4 regions of the Actinomadura sp. NTSP31 genome follow, and region 2 is predicted to be linked to each of the others. Evidence: riboswitches for the same ligand, from Rfam matches in the RefSeq annotation. Region 2 holds a riboswitch; each other region holds the start of a gene.

Region 1 (3,982 bases), on a different contig from region 2:
GTTCGGCAGCGTGCCCTTCACCGCCTCGGTGACCTTGTTGTCCACCGCCTGCGGCGCGCCCGACTCGTGCCGCCCGCCCCTGGCGTCGGTGATCACCACCTGCGGCAGCTGCACCGGGTCCCCGTAGGTCAGGACGACCTGCGCGGGCGGCGCGACCGTCGCGCCCTGCCCCGGGCTGGCCCCGGTGAGCGAGGTGTGCGCGGAGGCGGGGGACGCGGTCAGGGCGAGCGCGGCGCCGGCGGCGGCGATCCCGGCGGCGGCGCGCCGGACGGCCCGGGTCACGCCCGGCTCCGCGCGCGGGCCAGGCCGTAGCCGCCGACCGCGATGCCGATCACCCCGACGCCGATGCCGACGCCGCCGAGCACGCGCGCGGTGCCGTCGTCGGAGCTCGCGTCGGCCTTGGCGGCGGGCTTCGACTGCGCGGTGAGGCCGGCGGTCGCGGTGCCGGTGGCGCCCTTCGGGGTGAGCTTCAGCGTGGGCGCCGGGTGCTCGGGCTCGTTCGAGCCGTCGCCCGGGTCCTGCTCCCACTTGACGACCTCGCCGTTGGAGTAGGTCTGGTCGGCCTTGAAGGTCATCGTGTCGGTGTCGGCCGGCAGCGGGCCGAGCGAGACGTCGAACTCCTCGAACTGGCCGGGCTCGATCTTCCCGCCGGACCAGGTGATCTGCGTGACGGCCTTGGTCAGCTCGCCGCCCTCGGTCTTGACCGGCGCCGGGAGCTTGGACTCCACGACCTTCGCCGTCCAGCCCGGGACGGGACGGACCGACACCGACGAGACCGGGTGGTCGGCGGGCAGGTTCACGACGAGCTTGGTGGTGTCGGCGTTGTCCTCCTCGTTCGGCACCCGGAACGAGATCTTGGCGTAGGAGCCCTGCTCGGCGGTCTTGGGGTTGACGGTGACGTGCGCGGACGCGGCGGTGGCGAGCGCGATGACGCCGAGGCCGGCCAGCGAGGCGACCGCGCCCAGCCGGCGGGCGTGGGAGAGGGAGGTCAAGACGGAACTCCGTTCGAGTCGTACGGATCGGGCCGGACACGCCGGGTTCGGCGTCCGGTGACGTACGGCGCTCCGCTCAGAGGTGAGCGAGCGCCCTCGAACGCGGCGGGGGTCCCCGCCGGACGACCTGGTGCCGGAGCGCACGTCCCGTGGCCATGGCACCGGCCGCCACCGGCACCACCGGGGTACGGACCGGACGCTCCGCGGGTTCGATGAGCAGCAGCGCGAGCAGCAGCCGGATCGGGCGGTCGGCGGCGGACGCCAGGCGCCGCGCGAGCGACCACGCGGCCCGCTCGCCGCGCCGCAGCCACCACGCCGCGACCACGGCGGCCGCGCAGTGCGCGAGCGTCATCGACGTGCCGGGGCCGTGCACCGGCATCGCCGCGCCGTGCCCGGCCTGGACGGCGGCCTCGCAGTGGCGCATGCCGTCGGTCGCGCCCGAGAACAGCGCGTGCAGCGCGAACTGCCCGCCGAGCAGCCCGCCCGTGATCGTCGGGAGGGACCGCTCGTGGCCCGCGAGCGCCAGCGTGACCGCCAGCACCGCGCCGAACCCGGCGAGCACCGCCCAGCCCGGTACCGGCTCGTGCGACGCCAGGGCATGGCCGAGGGTCGCCAACGACACGCAGACGGTCGCGAAGACGACCGCGCGCGCGGTGCGGAAGACCGGCTGCCGGGGACGCGGGGACATGACGGGGACATCGTCCCACCTCCGTCCGGCCGGCCGCATCCGACCCCGGAAACCGGCCCCGACGCGCCCTACATGTTGGGGTTGCGCAATGAGGATCAACAAGATGTAGGGTTCAACCCCGTGCTGGTTCGCCCCCGCCGCTCGCGGCGGGGGCGTCGCAAGAGGGAACCCGGTGAAAGTCCGGGACTGCCCCGCAGCGGTGAGCGGGAACGACCGCCGTCACAGGCACTGAACCGGGCGACCGGATCGGGAAGCGACGGCCAGTAGGTCGCGTCTCCGGCAGGAGGCGCGGGCGCCCGCGAGTCCGAAGACCTGCCATGCACGCCGTACGTCCGAGGCTTCGCGGGTGAGCCGGGGGACGGTGCGCGGCAGCATGCCGTCGCGCCCGTTCGCACGCCCTCGCGAGGCCGGCTCACGAGGGAGAGAACGTGACAGTCACCATGCGGGCTCCGGCGGAGGCGGCCACCACCGGGGGGATCGCCGCCGAGGTCGCGGCGGCCTGCGCCGGCATCGAGGGGACCGCGCCGGAACGGGTGCTCGGCGCGGTCCGGGGCGGCGCGGGCGCGAGCGCCGCCGGCCTGCGGGACCTGGCGACCCGGGAGGCCGCCGCGCTCGTCGCGGTGGAGCCGGGGTACTCCCGGGTCGCCGCGCGGCTGCTGGCCGCCGGTATCCGCGACGAGGCCGCCGAAGCCGGGGTCCGGACGTTCGCCGGGTCCGTCGCCGCCGCGCACGCCGAGGGCCTGCTGGCCGACGGCCCCGCCGCGTTCGTCGCCGCCAACGCCGCGGCCCTGGACGCCCTGATCGACGAGGACGCGGACGACCGGTTCGGGTACTTCGGCCTCCGCACCCTCTACGACCGCTACCTGCTGCGGCATCCGCGCACGCGGCTCGTCCTGGAGCGCCCGCAGCACTTCTTCCTGCGGGTCGCCGTGGGCCTGTCCGAGAATGTGGACGAGGCGGCGGAGCTGTACGGGCTGCTCAGCACGCTGTCGTACCTGCCCAGCTCGCCGACGCTGTTCAACTCCGCGGCCCGCCGCCCGCAGCTGTCGTCCTGCTTCCTGCTGGACTCGCCGCGCGACGAGCTGGAGGCGATCTACGAGCGGTACGGGCAGGTCGCGCGGCTCAGCAAGTACGCGGGCGGGATCGGGATCTCCTGGACGCGGGTCCGCTCGCGCGGATCGCTGATCCGGGGGACGAACGGGCACTCCAACGGGATCGTCCCGTGGCTGCGCACGCTCGACGCGTCCGTCGCCGCCGTCAACCAGGGCGGCCGCCGCAAGGGCGCCGCGTGCGTGTACCTGGAGCCGTGGCACGCCGACGTCGAGGAGTTCCTCGAACTGCGCGACAACACCGGCGAGGACGCGCGCCGCACCCACAACCTGAACCTGGCGAACTGGATCCCGGACGAGTTCATGCGCCGCGTCGAGGCCGACGGGACATGGTCGCTGTTCGACCCGAAGGAGGTCCCGGAGCTGACGGACCTGTGGGGCGACGCCTTCGACGCCGCGTACCGGGCGGCCGAAAAGGAGGGCCGGTACGTCCGGCAGGTCCCGGCCCGCAAGCTGTACGGGCGGATGCTGCGCACGTTGGCGGAGACCGGCAACGGGTGGATGACCTTCAAGGACGCCGCGAACCGGGCCTGCAACCAGACCGCCGAGCCGGGCCGGACCGTCCACCTGTCCAACCTGTGCACGGAGATCCTGGAGGTCACGGGCGACAGCGAGGCGGCCGTGTGCAACCTCGGGTCGGTGAACCTGGCCGCGCACGTCTCGCCGTCCGGGATGGACTGGGACCGGCTCCGCGCGACCGTCCGCACCGCCGTCCGGTTCCTGGACCGCACGATCGACCGCGGCTTCTATCCGACGCCCGAAGCGGAAACGGCCAACCGCAAATGGCGTCCCGTCGGCCTCGGGGTGATGGGGCTGGCGGACGTGTTCTTCACGCTGCGGTTGCCGTTCGACTCCGCCGAGGCGCGCGAGCTGTCGACCCTGATCGCCGAGGAGATCGCGCTCGCCGCCTACGCCGCGTCCGCCGATCTCGCGGAGGCCCACGGCCCGCTCCCGGCCTACGCCGAGACCCGCACCGCGCGCGGGCGGCTCCACCTCGACCACTTCCCGGACGCCGCGCCGACGCGTCCGGCCGAATGGGACGCTCTCCGCGCCCGGATCGCCGACGTCGGCCTGCGCAACTCGCTGCTCATCGCGATCGCGCCGACCGCCACGATCGCGTCCATCGCCGGCTGCTACGAGTGCATCGAGCCGCAGGTGTCCAACCTGTTCAAGCGCGAGACGCTGTCCGGCGA
Region 2 (3,982 bases):
GGCCCGGTGGCTTCGGCCAGCAGGCGGCGGCGGGCCGACCGGGTGGTCTCGGAGGACGGGGGCCGCTCCGCGACGTGCAGCTGATCGATGAGGCTCAGATCATCCACGGTCGTCCTCCTCGTGGCCCGATGCGTGCAGCGCCGCGCGGACCTGCCGGCGGGCGCGGCTCAGCCGCGAGCAGACCGTGCCGTAGGCGATCCCGAGGGCCTCGGCGACCTCCGGATAGCTGAGGTCGGCCAGCGCCACCAGGAGCAGGACGTCGCGGTCGCCGTGCCGCAGCCCGGCCAGGGCCGGGCTCAGGCCGAGGCTCGCTGCCGCCACCGCCGAGGTCACGCTGCTCTCGTGGCTCTCCACGGCGTCGGCGGTGTGCAGCCGCGCCATCGCCCGGTAGCGGCGCAGCTCGTCGCGGCGGTGACGGCTGATCAACCGGGTCGCGATGCCGTAAAGCCAGGGCCGCGCCGACGCGTGCGCCGTGTCGAACGCCGCGCGGCGCCGGAAGGCGATCAGGAAGGTCTCGGCCGCGATGTCGTCCGCGGCGTCCGCGCCGAGCCGCCGGTCCACGTAGCGGTGGATCTGCGCGTAGTGCCGGTCGAAGAGGTCCGCGAACCGTTCGGGGTTCCGCCGCGCCGCGGTGATGACGTCGGCGTCGGACGGCTCCGGGTCGGCGGATCTGCTCGTCTCAGAGGGGGCGCCCGTCACGGCTGGTCCCGCGGTGCTGGGGGAGTGGCCATGGGGGACCCTTCTGGCGGCGTGGAGGGTGGTCACGTCCTTGATTGCCCGGAACCGCCCCGTCCCTTCTCGCGGCGGCCGGTCAGGGGGCGGCGGGCGAGCGTCCGACGGCGTCCTGTGCGTGGACGGTCGTGAGCACCGTGCCGGCCAGCTCCGGTACGGACCGGCCGGTTCCCGTGTCGATGCGAGCGAGTCCCAGCCTGTCGACGGCGTCCAGCATGAGCGTCTGGTAGCGCTCGGTACGGGCGAGGAACCGGTCCATCAAGTGTCGTTCCTCGGGTGTGGCCTCCGCGTAGTGGCCCAATGCGTGTACGCGGGCGCGCAAGACGGCGGGGTCGGCGGTGAACCACACGGCGGCCGTGTGCGGGACGGCCAGTTCCGCGACGCGCGCCGGCCAGAGCGCCGACCCCTCCAGGACGAGTCCGCGGCCGGGCCCCGCCGCGTGATCCGTGACGATCTCCGCGATGCGGGGCCACAGCCTTTCGTAATGGTCGAGGACGGACCTGATCAGCTCATCGGTCGTGAGCGTCGCGTAATGGTCGGCGACGTGCGGTGGGACCTCGCGCTCCGGGGTCCGCCAGGGCCGTCCGGGGTGGCGCGCCAGGTAGTCCGTCGACCTGTGCTCGAATCCGAGCTCGTCCGCCACGGCGGCCGCGATGGTCGACTTTCCGGTGTTGGACGTCCCTCCGATCAGCACCACCCGTACTTCGCCCATGGCGGCGACCTTACTGTCCGGGGCCGACTATTCGGATGCCGCGTTCACCAGCGGTCGTGGTGGAGGGCGGCGTCCAGGGGACGGCGCCGGCGCCAGCCGTGCCGTTCGAGATCGGGGACGGTCTCCAGGTGCGTGACCGGGCCCAGGCACAACCAGGCGACAGGCCGGATGCCTTCCGGTATGCCGAGGAGGTTGCGCAGGTGCGGCTCCCGGTAGAACGACACCCAGCCGACGCCCAGGCCCTCGGCCGTGGCCGCCAGCCAGAGGTTCTGGATGGCCAGGCACACCGAGTACAGGCCCGCGTCGGCGATCGCGTGCCGTCCGAGCACCGCCGGACCGCCGCGCTCGGCGTCGTAGGTGACCACGACCGACAGGCTCGATTCGAGCACCCCGTCGATCTTGATGCGGGCGAAGCGTTCGGCGGCGTCGCCGGTGAGGTCGGCGGCGAAGGCGTCGCGCTCGGACTGGACGTGGTCGTGGAAGGCGCGCCGGACGTCCGGGTCGCGGACGACGACGAAGTCCCAGGGCTGTGAGAGGCCGACACTGGGGGCGGCATGCGCCGCCGTGAGGACCCGGTCGAGGACGTCCGCCGGGATCGGCGCCCCGGTGAACTCGCCGCGCACGTCGCGGCGGCGGTGGATGACGTCGTAGAGGTTCATGGGCAGGCTCCCGCTGCGGTCGGGCCGCCGGGACGGCGGCCGTCGGAGCGAGGCCGGTCTTCGGACTCCCGGATCGACGCCCGTCCGCCCGCCTTCCCGGCCTGGCGGCCAGTGGCCGCGCTCGCGCGCGTGGGCGGCAGCTCCCCGGTCACCGCGGCGGGCCCGTGCCGGATTCGCACCGGCTTCCCGATTCTCCCCGAGGGGCACCTCGCGTCAGTTCATGCCGCGAAGATCATACCGGTGGGGAGCCCGGTCAGCGGCGCTGGAAGCCGTCCTTGGTGCGCAGGCCGTAGCCGACGGCGCGGTCGATCGAGATGTGCGCGAGCCAGCCGCAGAGACCGGCGAAGATCGGGGCCCACGTGATCGGCGCGACGGTGTAGAGCGCCATCAGCGCGAGGGGGATCAGCGCGCGGTGCGCGGTGTTGTAGTAGGGGACGGCGCGCGCCGGAAGCTGCCCGCGTTCGACGGTGTGCGCGTCGCGCGCCCCGGCCAGGAACGTCAGGTCGGGCGCGATGAAGAACGCCACCGCGACCAGCGCCGCGAGCCAGCCGTGGTTGACGCCTTCGAGAACGGCGAACGCGCTCCAGAACAGCGCGTTCGCCGCCCAGGCGGCGCGGCGGGCGATGAGCGGGACGGAGTGCTTGCGGACGGTCGGGACGGTGACGCTGCTCATGGCCTGCGGCCCTCCTGCTCGGCTAATGGCGTTAGCTACAAGCTAAAGCTAATTCCATTAGCTGTCAAGCTACTGTTAGTTGAGGCCCCGCTCAGCGGAAGAGGGCGGCGAGGCGGGGGAGCCGCAGCCGGGTCTCGGCGTCGTCCTCGACGTCCCAGCCCTCGCCCGCCGGGCGCTCGGGCCGCCGCATCGCGTCCAGGGCCCGCTCGAACGCCGCGTCGAACGACGCCGTCTCGCCCAGAGCGCGCTCGTACGCCTCTTTGGCGGCGTAGTGGAGGCCCTCCGCGCCGATCCAGCCACGGCCCTCCCGGCCCATGCGCACCACCGTGGACACGCCGGCCAGAGAGTCGGGATCGCCGACCGCCCGGGTGAACACCTCGCGCCCCAGCAACGCGAGCCCGGCGCGGAAGTCCATGAAGCCGTCGTCGCCGCAGCCGCCCTCGATCAGGTAGGCGGCGTTCCAGAGCGGCCGCCGGTACGCCGAGTCGAGCAGCCGCGTCAGCAGGACGTCGAACGCGACGATCGCGGGGCCGTCCAGGCCGGACAGCCGGGCGGTCACGAGATCGACCAGCGGGTCGTCGGGTGAGTCGCGGTCGTCGGCGCGCTCGCCGGCCTCGGCCCGCGCGGCCCCGATCAACGCCCACCAGGCGTTCTCGTCCATCCAGTCCTCCACCCGTTCCGGCTCCGCTCTGCGCGACCAATCTCGCGCACGGGTCCGACACTCCGGGCCGCGGGACGGGACCGGCACGCGGCGGGCTTTCCGGAAACGTCTCGGCGGGAGTGCTCATTCACTAGGGTCCTGGGGCCATGTCCCATTGGAGCCAGCGCACGCAGATGCGGTTATGGATCGTCGCCGTCGCCATTACCGCAGAACCGATGGTGAGGGGCGTCGTCACCTCACTGTTCAGCGTGAGGAAGGGCGCACAGGGCTACCTCAGTGTCATCGCTTCCGATGCCTGCCAGGGATGGTCGCACCAGGCCGAACTCTGGTCAGTTCCGGGATACAGGCTTTTGCACGGCTGGCCGATCCTGGTCGTCCTTCCGGCCTTCCTCCTGTGGCTGGTGGTCCGGCGGCGGTTCGTCGGATGGGCGACGGCGGCGGTGCTCGCTTTCGTGACATTGGCCGAGCCGGCCCTCTTCGGCTACGACGTGGCGCGTTGGGGGGAGCAATGCGTTCGTTTGTGGTTGCCGATGGGCGGCTGGGGA
Region 3 (3,982 bases), on a different contig from region 2:
ATGAGCCCGATCCCGCGCCCGGACCCGCGCGAACCGCGCGTCCGGCGGCCCTCCGGCACCAGCCTCAGCGATTCGGAGCGATCATGAACGACACCACCTGGACCAACGCGCCCGCCGACGACGCCGCCGAGGAGGCGGCCCGGGCCCTGCAGACGGCCCTGGACCGCCGCGACAACGGCGGCCACCCCTCCCGGTAGCCCGCTGATCGGCACGGCCCTCCGGTCGGCACGGCCCTCCGGTCGGCACGGCCCTCCGGTCGGCACGGAACCGGCGGCATGGCAGGGTGAAGCCCATGCCGCCGCCCCTGCCCGCCGGGACCGAGGACGTCGCGCGGGCCCTGCGCGCCGCCGGGCGCCTCGGGCCGTACTTCGCGATCGCCACCGATCCGGCCGAGAAGGCCGATCCGACGTGGCGGCCGCTGCCCGAGCGCGACCCCGTCCGGCTCGCGGAGCTCACCGACCGCTACGCCGAGCGGCTCGGCACCGGTGAACGGCGTGTCGCGGCGTCCATCCTGTTCCAGGGCCTCGCGTCGCGGCTGTTTTCGCCGGTCGTCGCGGCGGCGGTGCACGGGGTCGTCCCCGACCTGTCCGGCCTGCACTGGCGATGGGCGCCGGGCGCGCCCATCGCCCTCTGGCTCGCCGACCCTCGCGGGTGGCGCGCCGACGGCCCGGCCGAGGCCGCCGAGCTCGTCCACGACGCGGTCGTCACCGGCCAGTTGGAGCCGCTGCGCGCCACGATGCGGGCCGTCTCCCGCCTCGCGGACGGCCTGCTCTGGGGGAACGCGGCCTCCGCTCTCGTCGGCGGCCTGAACGTCGGCCCGCGCGACCCCTTCCGCGGCGCCCTCGTCCGCGAACTGCTGGCCCGGCCCCCGCTCGCGGGAGCGGGGGCGTTCGGCCCGCGCGGATTCGTCCGCCGCAACTGCTGCCTGTACTACCGCGTCCCGCCCGGCGGGGAGCTGTGCGGGGACTGCGGCCTCCGCCGGGCGCCCGGTCGCGCCCGTTAGACGGAGGCGAGGGATCGGCGGCGGGCGCCCGCCCGTTCCGTCAGGTAGCCGAACAGCAGCCCGATCGCGGCCCACAGGACGAGCTGGACGCCCAGGGAGGCGATCCGGAAGTTCCACAGGACCGTCGCGGGGAAGTGCTCCGGGATCGCGTCGGGCTCCGGCGTGAGCCGGTACACGACCGCCAGCAGGACGGCGTAGCCGACCGCGGTCACCGTGGCCGCGTTCCATGCGCCGAGCCGGGGGACGAGGCGGCGGCACACGATCACCGCCGCGGTCGTCGCCAGCACCCCCAGCGCCATCATGCAGAAGTACAGCGCCGTCCGGCCGCCGATGGTGGTCGGGTTGCCGACCGCCGGGGGCGTCGCCGGGTACTTCAGGAACGGCACCAGCTCGATCGCCACGAACCCGGCGAGGGCGACCAGGGCGGCGGTGGCGCGGGCGCCGAGCCGTCCGAGCCGCCCGGACGCGAAGGCGAACGCGATCGAGAACAGCCCGCCGAGCGCCACCCCGTACACGGCCATCGCGGTGATCAGGCCGGCGGTCTTCTGGACGCCGCGGCCGACGACCTCCGGTTCGTGCCCGGCGTGCCCGGCGTGCGCCCTCGCCTCCTCGAAGGCGATGGCGTGCCCGACCTGCGGTTCCCCGTACAGCCAGGCGACGACCAGCGCGAGGGCGGCAGCGGCCAGGCCCGCGAGCATCCCGCGGACCAGCAGTGTTCTCATCATCGGCTCGTGAATCCCCCGGGCCTAGTGGCAGGGGAAGCCGAGCAGGTGCCGGCCGTCGTGGGTGAACTCGTGCACCCAGGTGCCGCCGAAGAGCGACGTCGCGCCCTGTTCGGCGCCGACGAAGTAGATCAGGACCGCGGCCAGCACCACGGCGAGCACCGCCCACGGGACGATGTCGCGGATCGGCAGGCGCAGCGGCGCGGGGGACGGCTCTGCCTGCGGGGACGCGGCGGACGGTACGGCGGACTCGGCCATGTCGGGTTCTCCTCACGGGGTGCACTCGCCCCGGTTGCGGGAGGACGACGGGTCAGTGTCCTGACTCCCAGATCGCCGTCTCCCTCCGACCTTCCCGCCGGCGTGCGCCGGCCGTGGTCGTCGAGCGGGGGAGACTCCCTGGTCACAGTGGCGGGACCGTCCTGGATTCGCACCAGGTTCCTGCGCACCGTCGCCTCGATGTGAACTTGTCGAGGAGAGCGTCTCCTCTCCCCTCCGGCCCGTCAACCCCGCGAAGAGTGACAAAGGTGACGCCCGGGCCGCCGGCGGCGAGACCCGCGTACCGGGATATGAGACGAAAGCCCAAGCAGTGAGACGTTTGCAGTACAGTACGCGCATGGCTTCCCGCAGCATTCGTCTGGCCGTCATCCCCGGTGACGGGATCGGCCCCGAGGTGGTCGCCGAGGGACTGAAGGTCCTCGAGGCCGTCGCCCCGTCCAGCGACCTCGCGTTCGAGCAGACCTCCTACGACCTGGGCGCCGCCCGCTGGCACCGGACCGGGGAGACGCTGCCCGACTCGGTGCTCGAGGAGCTGCGCGGCCAGGACGTCATCCTGCTGGGCGCGGTCGGCGACCCGAGCGTGCCGAGCGGGACGCTGGAGCGCGGGCTGCTGCTGCGGACCCGCTTCGAGCTCGACCACTACGTCAACCTCCGCCCGGTGAAGCTGTTCCCGGGCGTGACGACCCCCCTCGCCGGCGTCACGCCGGACGACATCGACATGGTCGTCGTCCGCGAGGGCACCGAGGGCCCGTACACCGGCGTCGGCGGCGTCCTGCGCAAGGGCACCCCGCACGAGGTCGCCACACAGGAGAGCGTCAACACCGCCTTCGGCGTCGAGCGGGTCGTCCGATACGCGTTCGAGGTCGCGGCCTCGCGCCCCCGCAAGAAGCTCACGCTGGTCCACAAGGACAACGTCCTCACCTTCGCCGGTGATCTCTACCAGCGCACGCTGAAGCGGGTTGGCGCGGAGTACCCGCAGGTCAGCACCGACTACTGCCACGTCGACGCGGCCACCATGTTCTTCGTCGGCCAGCCGCAGCGCTTCGACGTCGTGGTCACCGACAACCTGTTCGGCGACATCATCACCGACATCGGCGCCGCGATCGCCGGCGGCATCGGGCTCGCCGCGTCCGGCAACGTCAACCCCGACCGGACGGCGCCGTCGATGTTCGAGCCGGTGCACGGCAGCGCGCCCGACATCGCGGGGCAGGGCAAGGCCGACCCGACCGCCACGATCCTGTCGGTCGCGATGCTGCTCGACCACATCGGCGCGGGCGAGGCCGCCCGCCGCGTCGAGCAGGCCGTCTCCGACGACCTGGCCGAGCGCGGCGCGCTCGGGACGCGGTCGACCGCCCAGATCGGCGACGCGATCGCCAAGCGAGTATCGGGCTGAGGGCGCGCCTCTCCGGCTACGAGCAGGGACACTCCGGGCGCGCCTCGCGGCGCGCCCGGTTTTCCGTATGCGCCGCGTGCGAGGAGTGGGGGCAAAGAACGAAGTACGACAATAGGGACTAAGGACGCCGCAGCGGCAAGGGAGCCGCACCGGCGATCGGGAGAGGACGAACGGCGATGAGCGACACCCTGGACTTCGAGACCACGCTGACCGAGCGGCCCGCGACGGCCGCCGAGCGCGAGCGCGTCCTGGCCGATCCGGGCTTCGGCCGGTACTTCACCGACCACATGGTCACCATCCGGTACTCGGCGGACCGCGGCTGGCACGACGCCAGGCTCGAGCCCTACGGGCCGATCCCGATGGACCCGGCCAGCCAGGTGTTCCACTACGCCCAGGAGCTGTTCGAGGGCCTCAAGGCCTACAAGCAGCCGGACGGCTCGATCGTCACCTTCAGGCCGTACATGAACGCGGCCCGGATGAACCGCTCCGCCAGGCGGATGGCCATGCCGGAGATCCCCGAGCAGCTGTTCGTCGACGCCGTCGAGCTGCTCGTCCGCACCGACAAGGAGTGGGTCCCCGACTCCGAGG
Region 4 (3,982 bases), on a different contig from region 2:
CGTTTCCGACGGCATCTCAGTACCCCCACGCGGTCGAGCACGAGACGGGGAACTGGGCCGGCGCCTCGAAGCCTCCGGACATGGTCCGGTCGAAGGCGTCGACGCCGTTCAGGCAGGCGTACCGCGGCCCTTCGCCGGTGCTGACCATGACGCCGACGCCCCTGCCGTCCCGGTGCGGGATGGTGCTGCCGATCTTGATCCGGCCTTCCTCGAAGGAGAACAGGACGGTGGCCGGAGGCTGCGCTCGCTCACCGGTGCCGTGGCCCGACCTGCCGTCCGCACTCATGATGGCCGTGCCGACCTTCCCGACCTCAGCGGTCTGGCGGAACAGGACGCGTCCGGCGCGCAGATCGGTTCCGCCCGCGACGGTGTCGAGCGCGTGGACGGTGACCGGTCCGAGGCCTCCGCCCGCGACGTCCGCGAGGGTGTAGCCGAGGGTGCGGCCGTCGGCGGCCCAGACGATCTCACCGAGAGCGGCCGTCCCCGTGGTGGTCCACGTGCGCCGCCGTCCGGTGGTGATGTCGAGGACAGACAGGGCGGGCGGCGCCGGCCGAAGCCGCGGAACCGCGCCTCCGCCGGACGCCTCGCCGTCGTTTCCGGCGCACGGCGCGGACGCGAAGGCGAGGCGGTTCCCGTCCGGGCTGACCGCCGGCCCGCCGACGATGCCGGGGAACGCCCCGCCGGTGACCGGGTGGAGCCCGGTCACGTGCCCGTCGCCGGTGAGGCGGAACCAGTACAGGCGCGTCTCGCACCTTTTCGCCTGCACGGCCGCGACGACGAACGTGTTGTGCGGCGCCTCGACGATCGCCTGGGCAGGTCCGGCGCCCGACGGCGCCCGGACCGTGTCGGCCGGCTTCGGCTGCCCGCGGCTCCGCAGCGCCAGCACTCTGACCCACGGCTGCGTCTCGCTCCTCCCCGCCTCCACGGAGAACCGGGGCTGCCGGTACTCGTGCCGCGGCTTCCCGCCCGCCCAGGGGCGGCCGTCCGGGTCGTCGGCGGGGGCGTCCGTGAACAGCCTCGCTCCGGAGACGACCGCGACGATCGCCGCGACGGCCGCCGCCACCGACAGCACGGCCGGCACGCTCGGTCGGCGCGCCCGCCGTGCGGGGGCGGGGGCGTCCTCGTCCGGCCGGGGGTTCGGTTCGTCGGGCATCCGACGATCATCGCGGCCGGGGGCGCCCGGCGCGCGGGGTTCGCGCCGATCGGGTTAGGGTGTGGGCGGCGGCAAGGGAGGAAGCCGGTGCGAATCCGGCGCGGTCCCGCCACTGTCACCGGGGAGCGGACCCCACCGAAGGCCACCGCGCGAGCGGGAAGGCCGGGGCGAGCGCCGATCCGGGAGCCAGGAGACTCCGTGCCGCCGCCGTACGAGCCGTCGTACGGCGCTGCGACCTGCGATTCGGGGCGAGGACCCCGGGTGAGGACCCGATCCGCGTGATCCTGCTGCTGTCCACTTCGGACACCGATCTGCTCAGTGCGCGTGCGAGCGGCGCCGGTTTCCGGCTCGCCAATCCGGCCCGCACGTCCGTGGACGACCTGCCCGCGCTGGTGGACGGCACCGACCTGGTGGTCGTGCGGCTGCTCGGCGGCCGCCGCGCGTGGGAGGACGGGCTGGACGCGCTGCTCGCCGGCCCGCGCCCGGTGGTGGTGCTCAGCGGCGAGCAGGCGCCGGACGCCGAGCTGATGGAGCTGTCGACCGTCCCGGCCGGGGTGAGCGCGGAGGCGCACGCGTACCTGGCGCACGGCGGGCCCGGCAACCTCGCCGAGCTGTTCAACTTCCTGTCCGACACGGTGCTGCTCACCGGATTCGGGTTCGCTCCCCCGGCGCCCACGCCGACCTGGGGCGTGCTGGAGCGCGAGAGCAAGCCGGGTGACGGCCCGGTCGTGGGCGTCCTGTACTACCGGGCGCACCACCTCGCCGGGAACACCGCGTTCGTCGAGGCGCTGTGCGAGGCGGTCGAGGCGAAGGGCGGGCGGGCGCTTCCCGTCTTCTGCGCGTCGCTGCGCACCGCCGAGCAGGAGCTCCTCGAAACGCTCGGACGGGCGGACGCGCTGGTCGTCACCGTGCTCGCGGCGGGCGGCACGAAGCCGGCGTTCGCGGGTGCGGGCGGCGACGACGAGGCGTGGGACGTCGGCGCGCTCGCGGAGTTGGACGTCCCGATCCTGCAGGGCCTGTGTCTGACCAGCGAGCGCGCCGCGTGGGAGGCCAACGACGACGGCCTGTCCCCGCTGGACACCGCGACGCAGGTCGCGGTGCCGGAGTTCGACGGCCGGATCATCACGGTGCCGTTCTCGTTCAAGGAGACCGACGAGGACGGCCTGAGCGTCTACGTCGCCGACCCGGAGCGCGCCGCGCGGGTCGCCGGGATCGCCGTCCGGCACGGACGGCTGCGGCACGTCCCGGCGAAGGACAAGCGGGTCGCGCTGATGCTGTCGGCGTACCCGACCAAGCACGCGCGGATCGGCAACGCGGTCGGGCTCGACACCCCGGCCAGCGTCGTGAAGCTGCTCGCCGAGATGCGCGACCACGGCTACGACGTCGGCGACCGGCTGCCCGCCGGGGGCGACGCGCTCATGCACGCGCTCATCGCGGCGGGCGGCCAGGACCCCGACTGGCTGACCGAGGCGCAGCTCACCGGCAATCCCGTCCGCATTCCGGCCGCGCGGTACAAGGCCTGGTACGCGACGCTTCCGGCGGATCTGCGCGAAAGCATCGAGCGGCACTGGGGGCCGCCGCCCGGCGAGCTGTTCGTGGACGACTCGCGCGACCCGGACGGCGAGATCGTCCTCGCCGCGCTGCGGTCGGGGAACGTCGTCGTGATGGTGCAGCCGCCGCGCGGGTTCGGCGAGAACCCCGTCGCGATCTACCACGACCCGGACCTTCTGCCCAGCCACCACTACCTGGCGGCGTACCGGTGGATCGCGGACGAGTTCGGCGCGGACGCCGTCGTCCACGTCGGCAAGCACGGGAACCTGGAGTGGCTGCCCGGCAAGTCCGCCGGGATGTCGGCGTCCTGCGGGCCGGACGCGGCGATCGGCGACCTGCCCCTCGTCTATCCGTTCCTGGTCAACGACCCGGGCGAGGGCACGCAGGCCAAGCGCCGCGCGCACGCCACGCTGGTGGACCACCTGATCCCGCCGATGGCGCGGGCCGAGAGCTACGGCGACATCGCGCGGCTGGAGCAGTTGCTGGACGAGCACGCGAACATCGCGGCACTCGACCCGGCGAAGCTGCCCGCGATCCGCGCGCAGATCTGGACGCTGATCCAGGCCGCCCGCCTCGACCACGACCTCGGCCTGGACGACCGGCCGCACGACGCCGAGTTCGACGACTTCCTGCTGCACGTGGACGGCTGGCTGTGCGAGGTGAAGGACGTCCAGATCCGCGACGGCCTGCACGTCCTCGGCGCGGCCCCGGCCGGGGAGACGCGCGTCGACCTGGTGCTGGCGATGCTGCGGGCGCGGCAGATGTGGGGCGGCTCGGTGACGCTGCCCGGCCTGCGCGAGGCGCTCGGCCTGAAGGAGGACGGCGCGGCCCGGACCGAGGTCGACGCGGTCGAGGAGCGGGCGCGCGCGCTGGTCGCCGCGATGGAGGAGCGCGGCTGGGACCCGGCCGCCGCCGCCGGGATCGCGGACGGGCAGGTCGCCGACATCCTGCGGTTCGCCGCGACGGAGGTCGTGCCCCGGCTGGAGAGGACCACCGACGAGATCGGCATGGTGCTGCACGCCCTCGACGGCGGCTACGTGCTGGCCGGGCCGAGCGGGTCCCCGCTGCGCGGCCTGATCAACGTGCTGCCGACCGGCCGCAACTTCTACTCCGTCGACCCGAAGGCCGTCCCGTCCCGGCTCGCCTACGACACGGGCCGCGCGATGGCCGACTCGCTGCTGGACCGGTACCGCGAGGACACCGGCGAATGGCCGCGCTCGGTCGGCCTGTCGGTGTGGGGCACCAGCGCCATGCGCACGTCCGGCGACGACATCGCCG

Evidence for each region. A riboswitch is a leader RNA that binds a small molecule or an ion and turns the genes downstream of it on or off. The one in region 2 is predicted to bind cobalamin.
Region 1: it holds a riboswitch for cobalamin, as region 2 does, so the genes downstream of both, ACA514_RS31900 (ribonucleoside-diphosphate reductase subunit alpha) here and bluB (5,6-dimethylbenzimidazole synthase) in region 2, are expected to answer to the same signal.
Region 3: it holds a riboswitch for cobalamin, as region 2 does, so the genes downstream of both, ACA514_RS48155 (CbtB-domain containing protein) here and bluB (5,6-dimethylbenzimidazole synthase) in region 2, are expected to answer to the same signal.
Region 4: it holds a riboswitch for cobalamin, as region 2 does, so the genes downstream of both, cobN (cobaltochelatase subunit CobN) here and bluB (5,6-dimethylbenzimidazole synthase) in region 2, are expected to answer to the same signal.

Annotation. Positions count from the first base shown of each region.
Region 1 is NZ_JBGNUT010000022.1:105,567-109,548, forward strand. Features, by position in the region: gene ACA514_RS31885 (copper resistance protein CopC) at 1-282, opposite strand, end outside; gene ACA514_RS31890 (YcnI family protein) at 279-992, opposite strand; gene ACA514_RS31895 (hypothetical protein) at 1,069-1,680, opposite strand; cobalamin riboswitch at 1,788-2,015, shown strand; gene ACA514_RS31900 (ribonucleoside-diphosphate reductase subunit alpha) at 2,109-3,982, shown strand, end outside.
Region 2 is NZ_JBGNUT010000006.1:140,968-144,949, forward strand. Features, by position in the region: gene ACA514_RS12515 (hypothetical protein) at 1-107, opposite strand, end outside; gene ACA514_RS12520 (RNA polymerase sigma factor) at 100-699, opposite strand; gene ACA514_RS12525 (hypothetical protein) at 812-1,444, opposite strand; gene bluB (5,6-dimethylbenzimidazole synthase) at 1,489-2,103, opposite strand; cobalamin riboswitch at 2,137-2,329, opposite strand; gene ACA514_RS12535 (DUF4260 family protein) at 2,357-2,776, opposite strand; gene ACA514_RS12540 (DUF4240 domain-containing protein) at 2,868-3,437, opposite strand; gene ACA514_RS12545 (hypothetical protein) at 3,584-3,982, shown strand, end outside.
Region 3 is NZ_JBGNUT010000065.1:3,947-7,928, reverse strand. Features, by position in the region: gene ACA514_RS48165 ((2Fe-2S)-binding protein) at 293-1,003, shown strand; gene ACA514_RS48160 (CbtA family protein) at 1,000-1,728, opposite strand; gene ACA514_RS48155 (CbtB-domain containing protein) at 1,750-1,983, opposite strand; cobalamin riboswitch at 2,016-2,208, opposite strand; gene ACA514_RS48150 (3-isopropylmalate dehydrogenase) at 2,339-3,394, shown strand; gene ACA514_RS48145 (branched-chain amino acid aminotransferase) at 3,571-3,982, shown strand, end outside.
Region 4 is NZ_JBGNUT010000001.1:374,484-378,465, forward strand. Features, by position in the region: gene ACA514_RS01605 (hypothetical protein) at 1-15, opposite strand, end outside; gene ACA514_RS01610 (hypothetical protein) at 17-1,153, opposite strand; cobalamin riboswitch at 1,231-1,350, shown strand; gene cobN (cobaltochelatase subunit CobN) at 1,432-3,982, shown strand, end outside.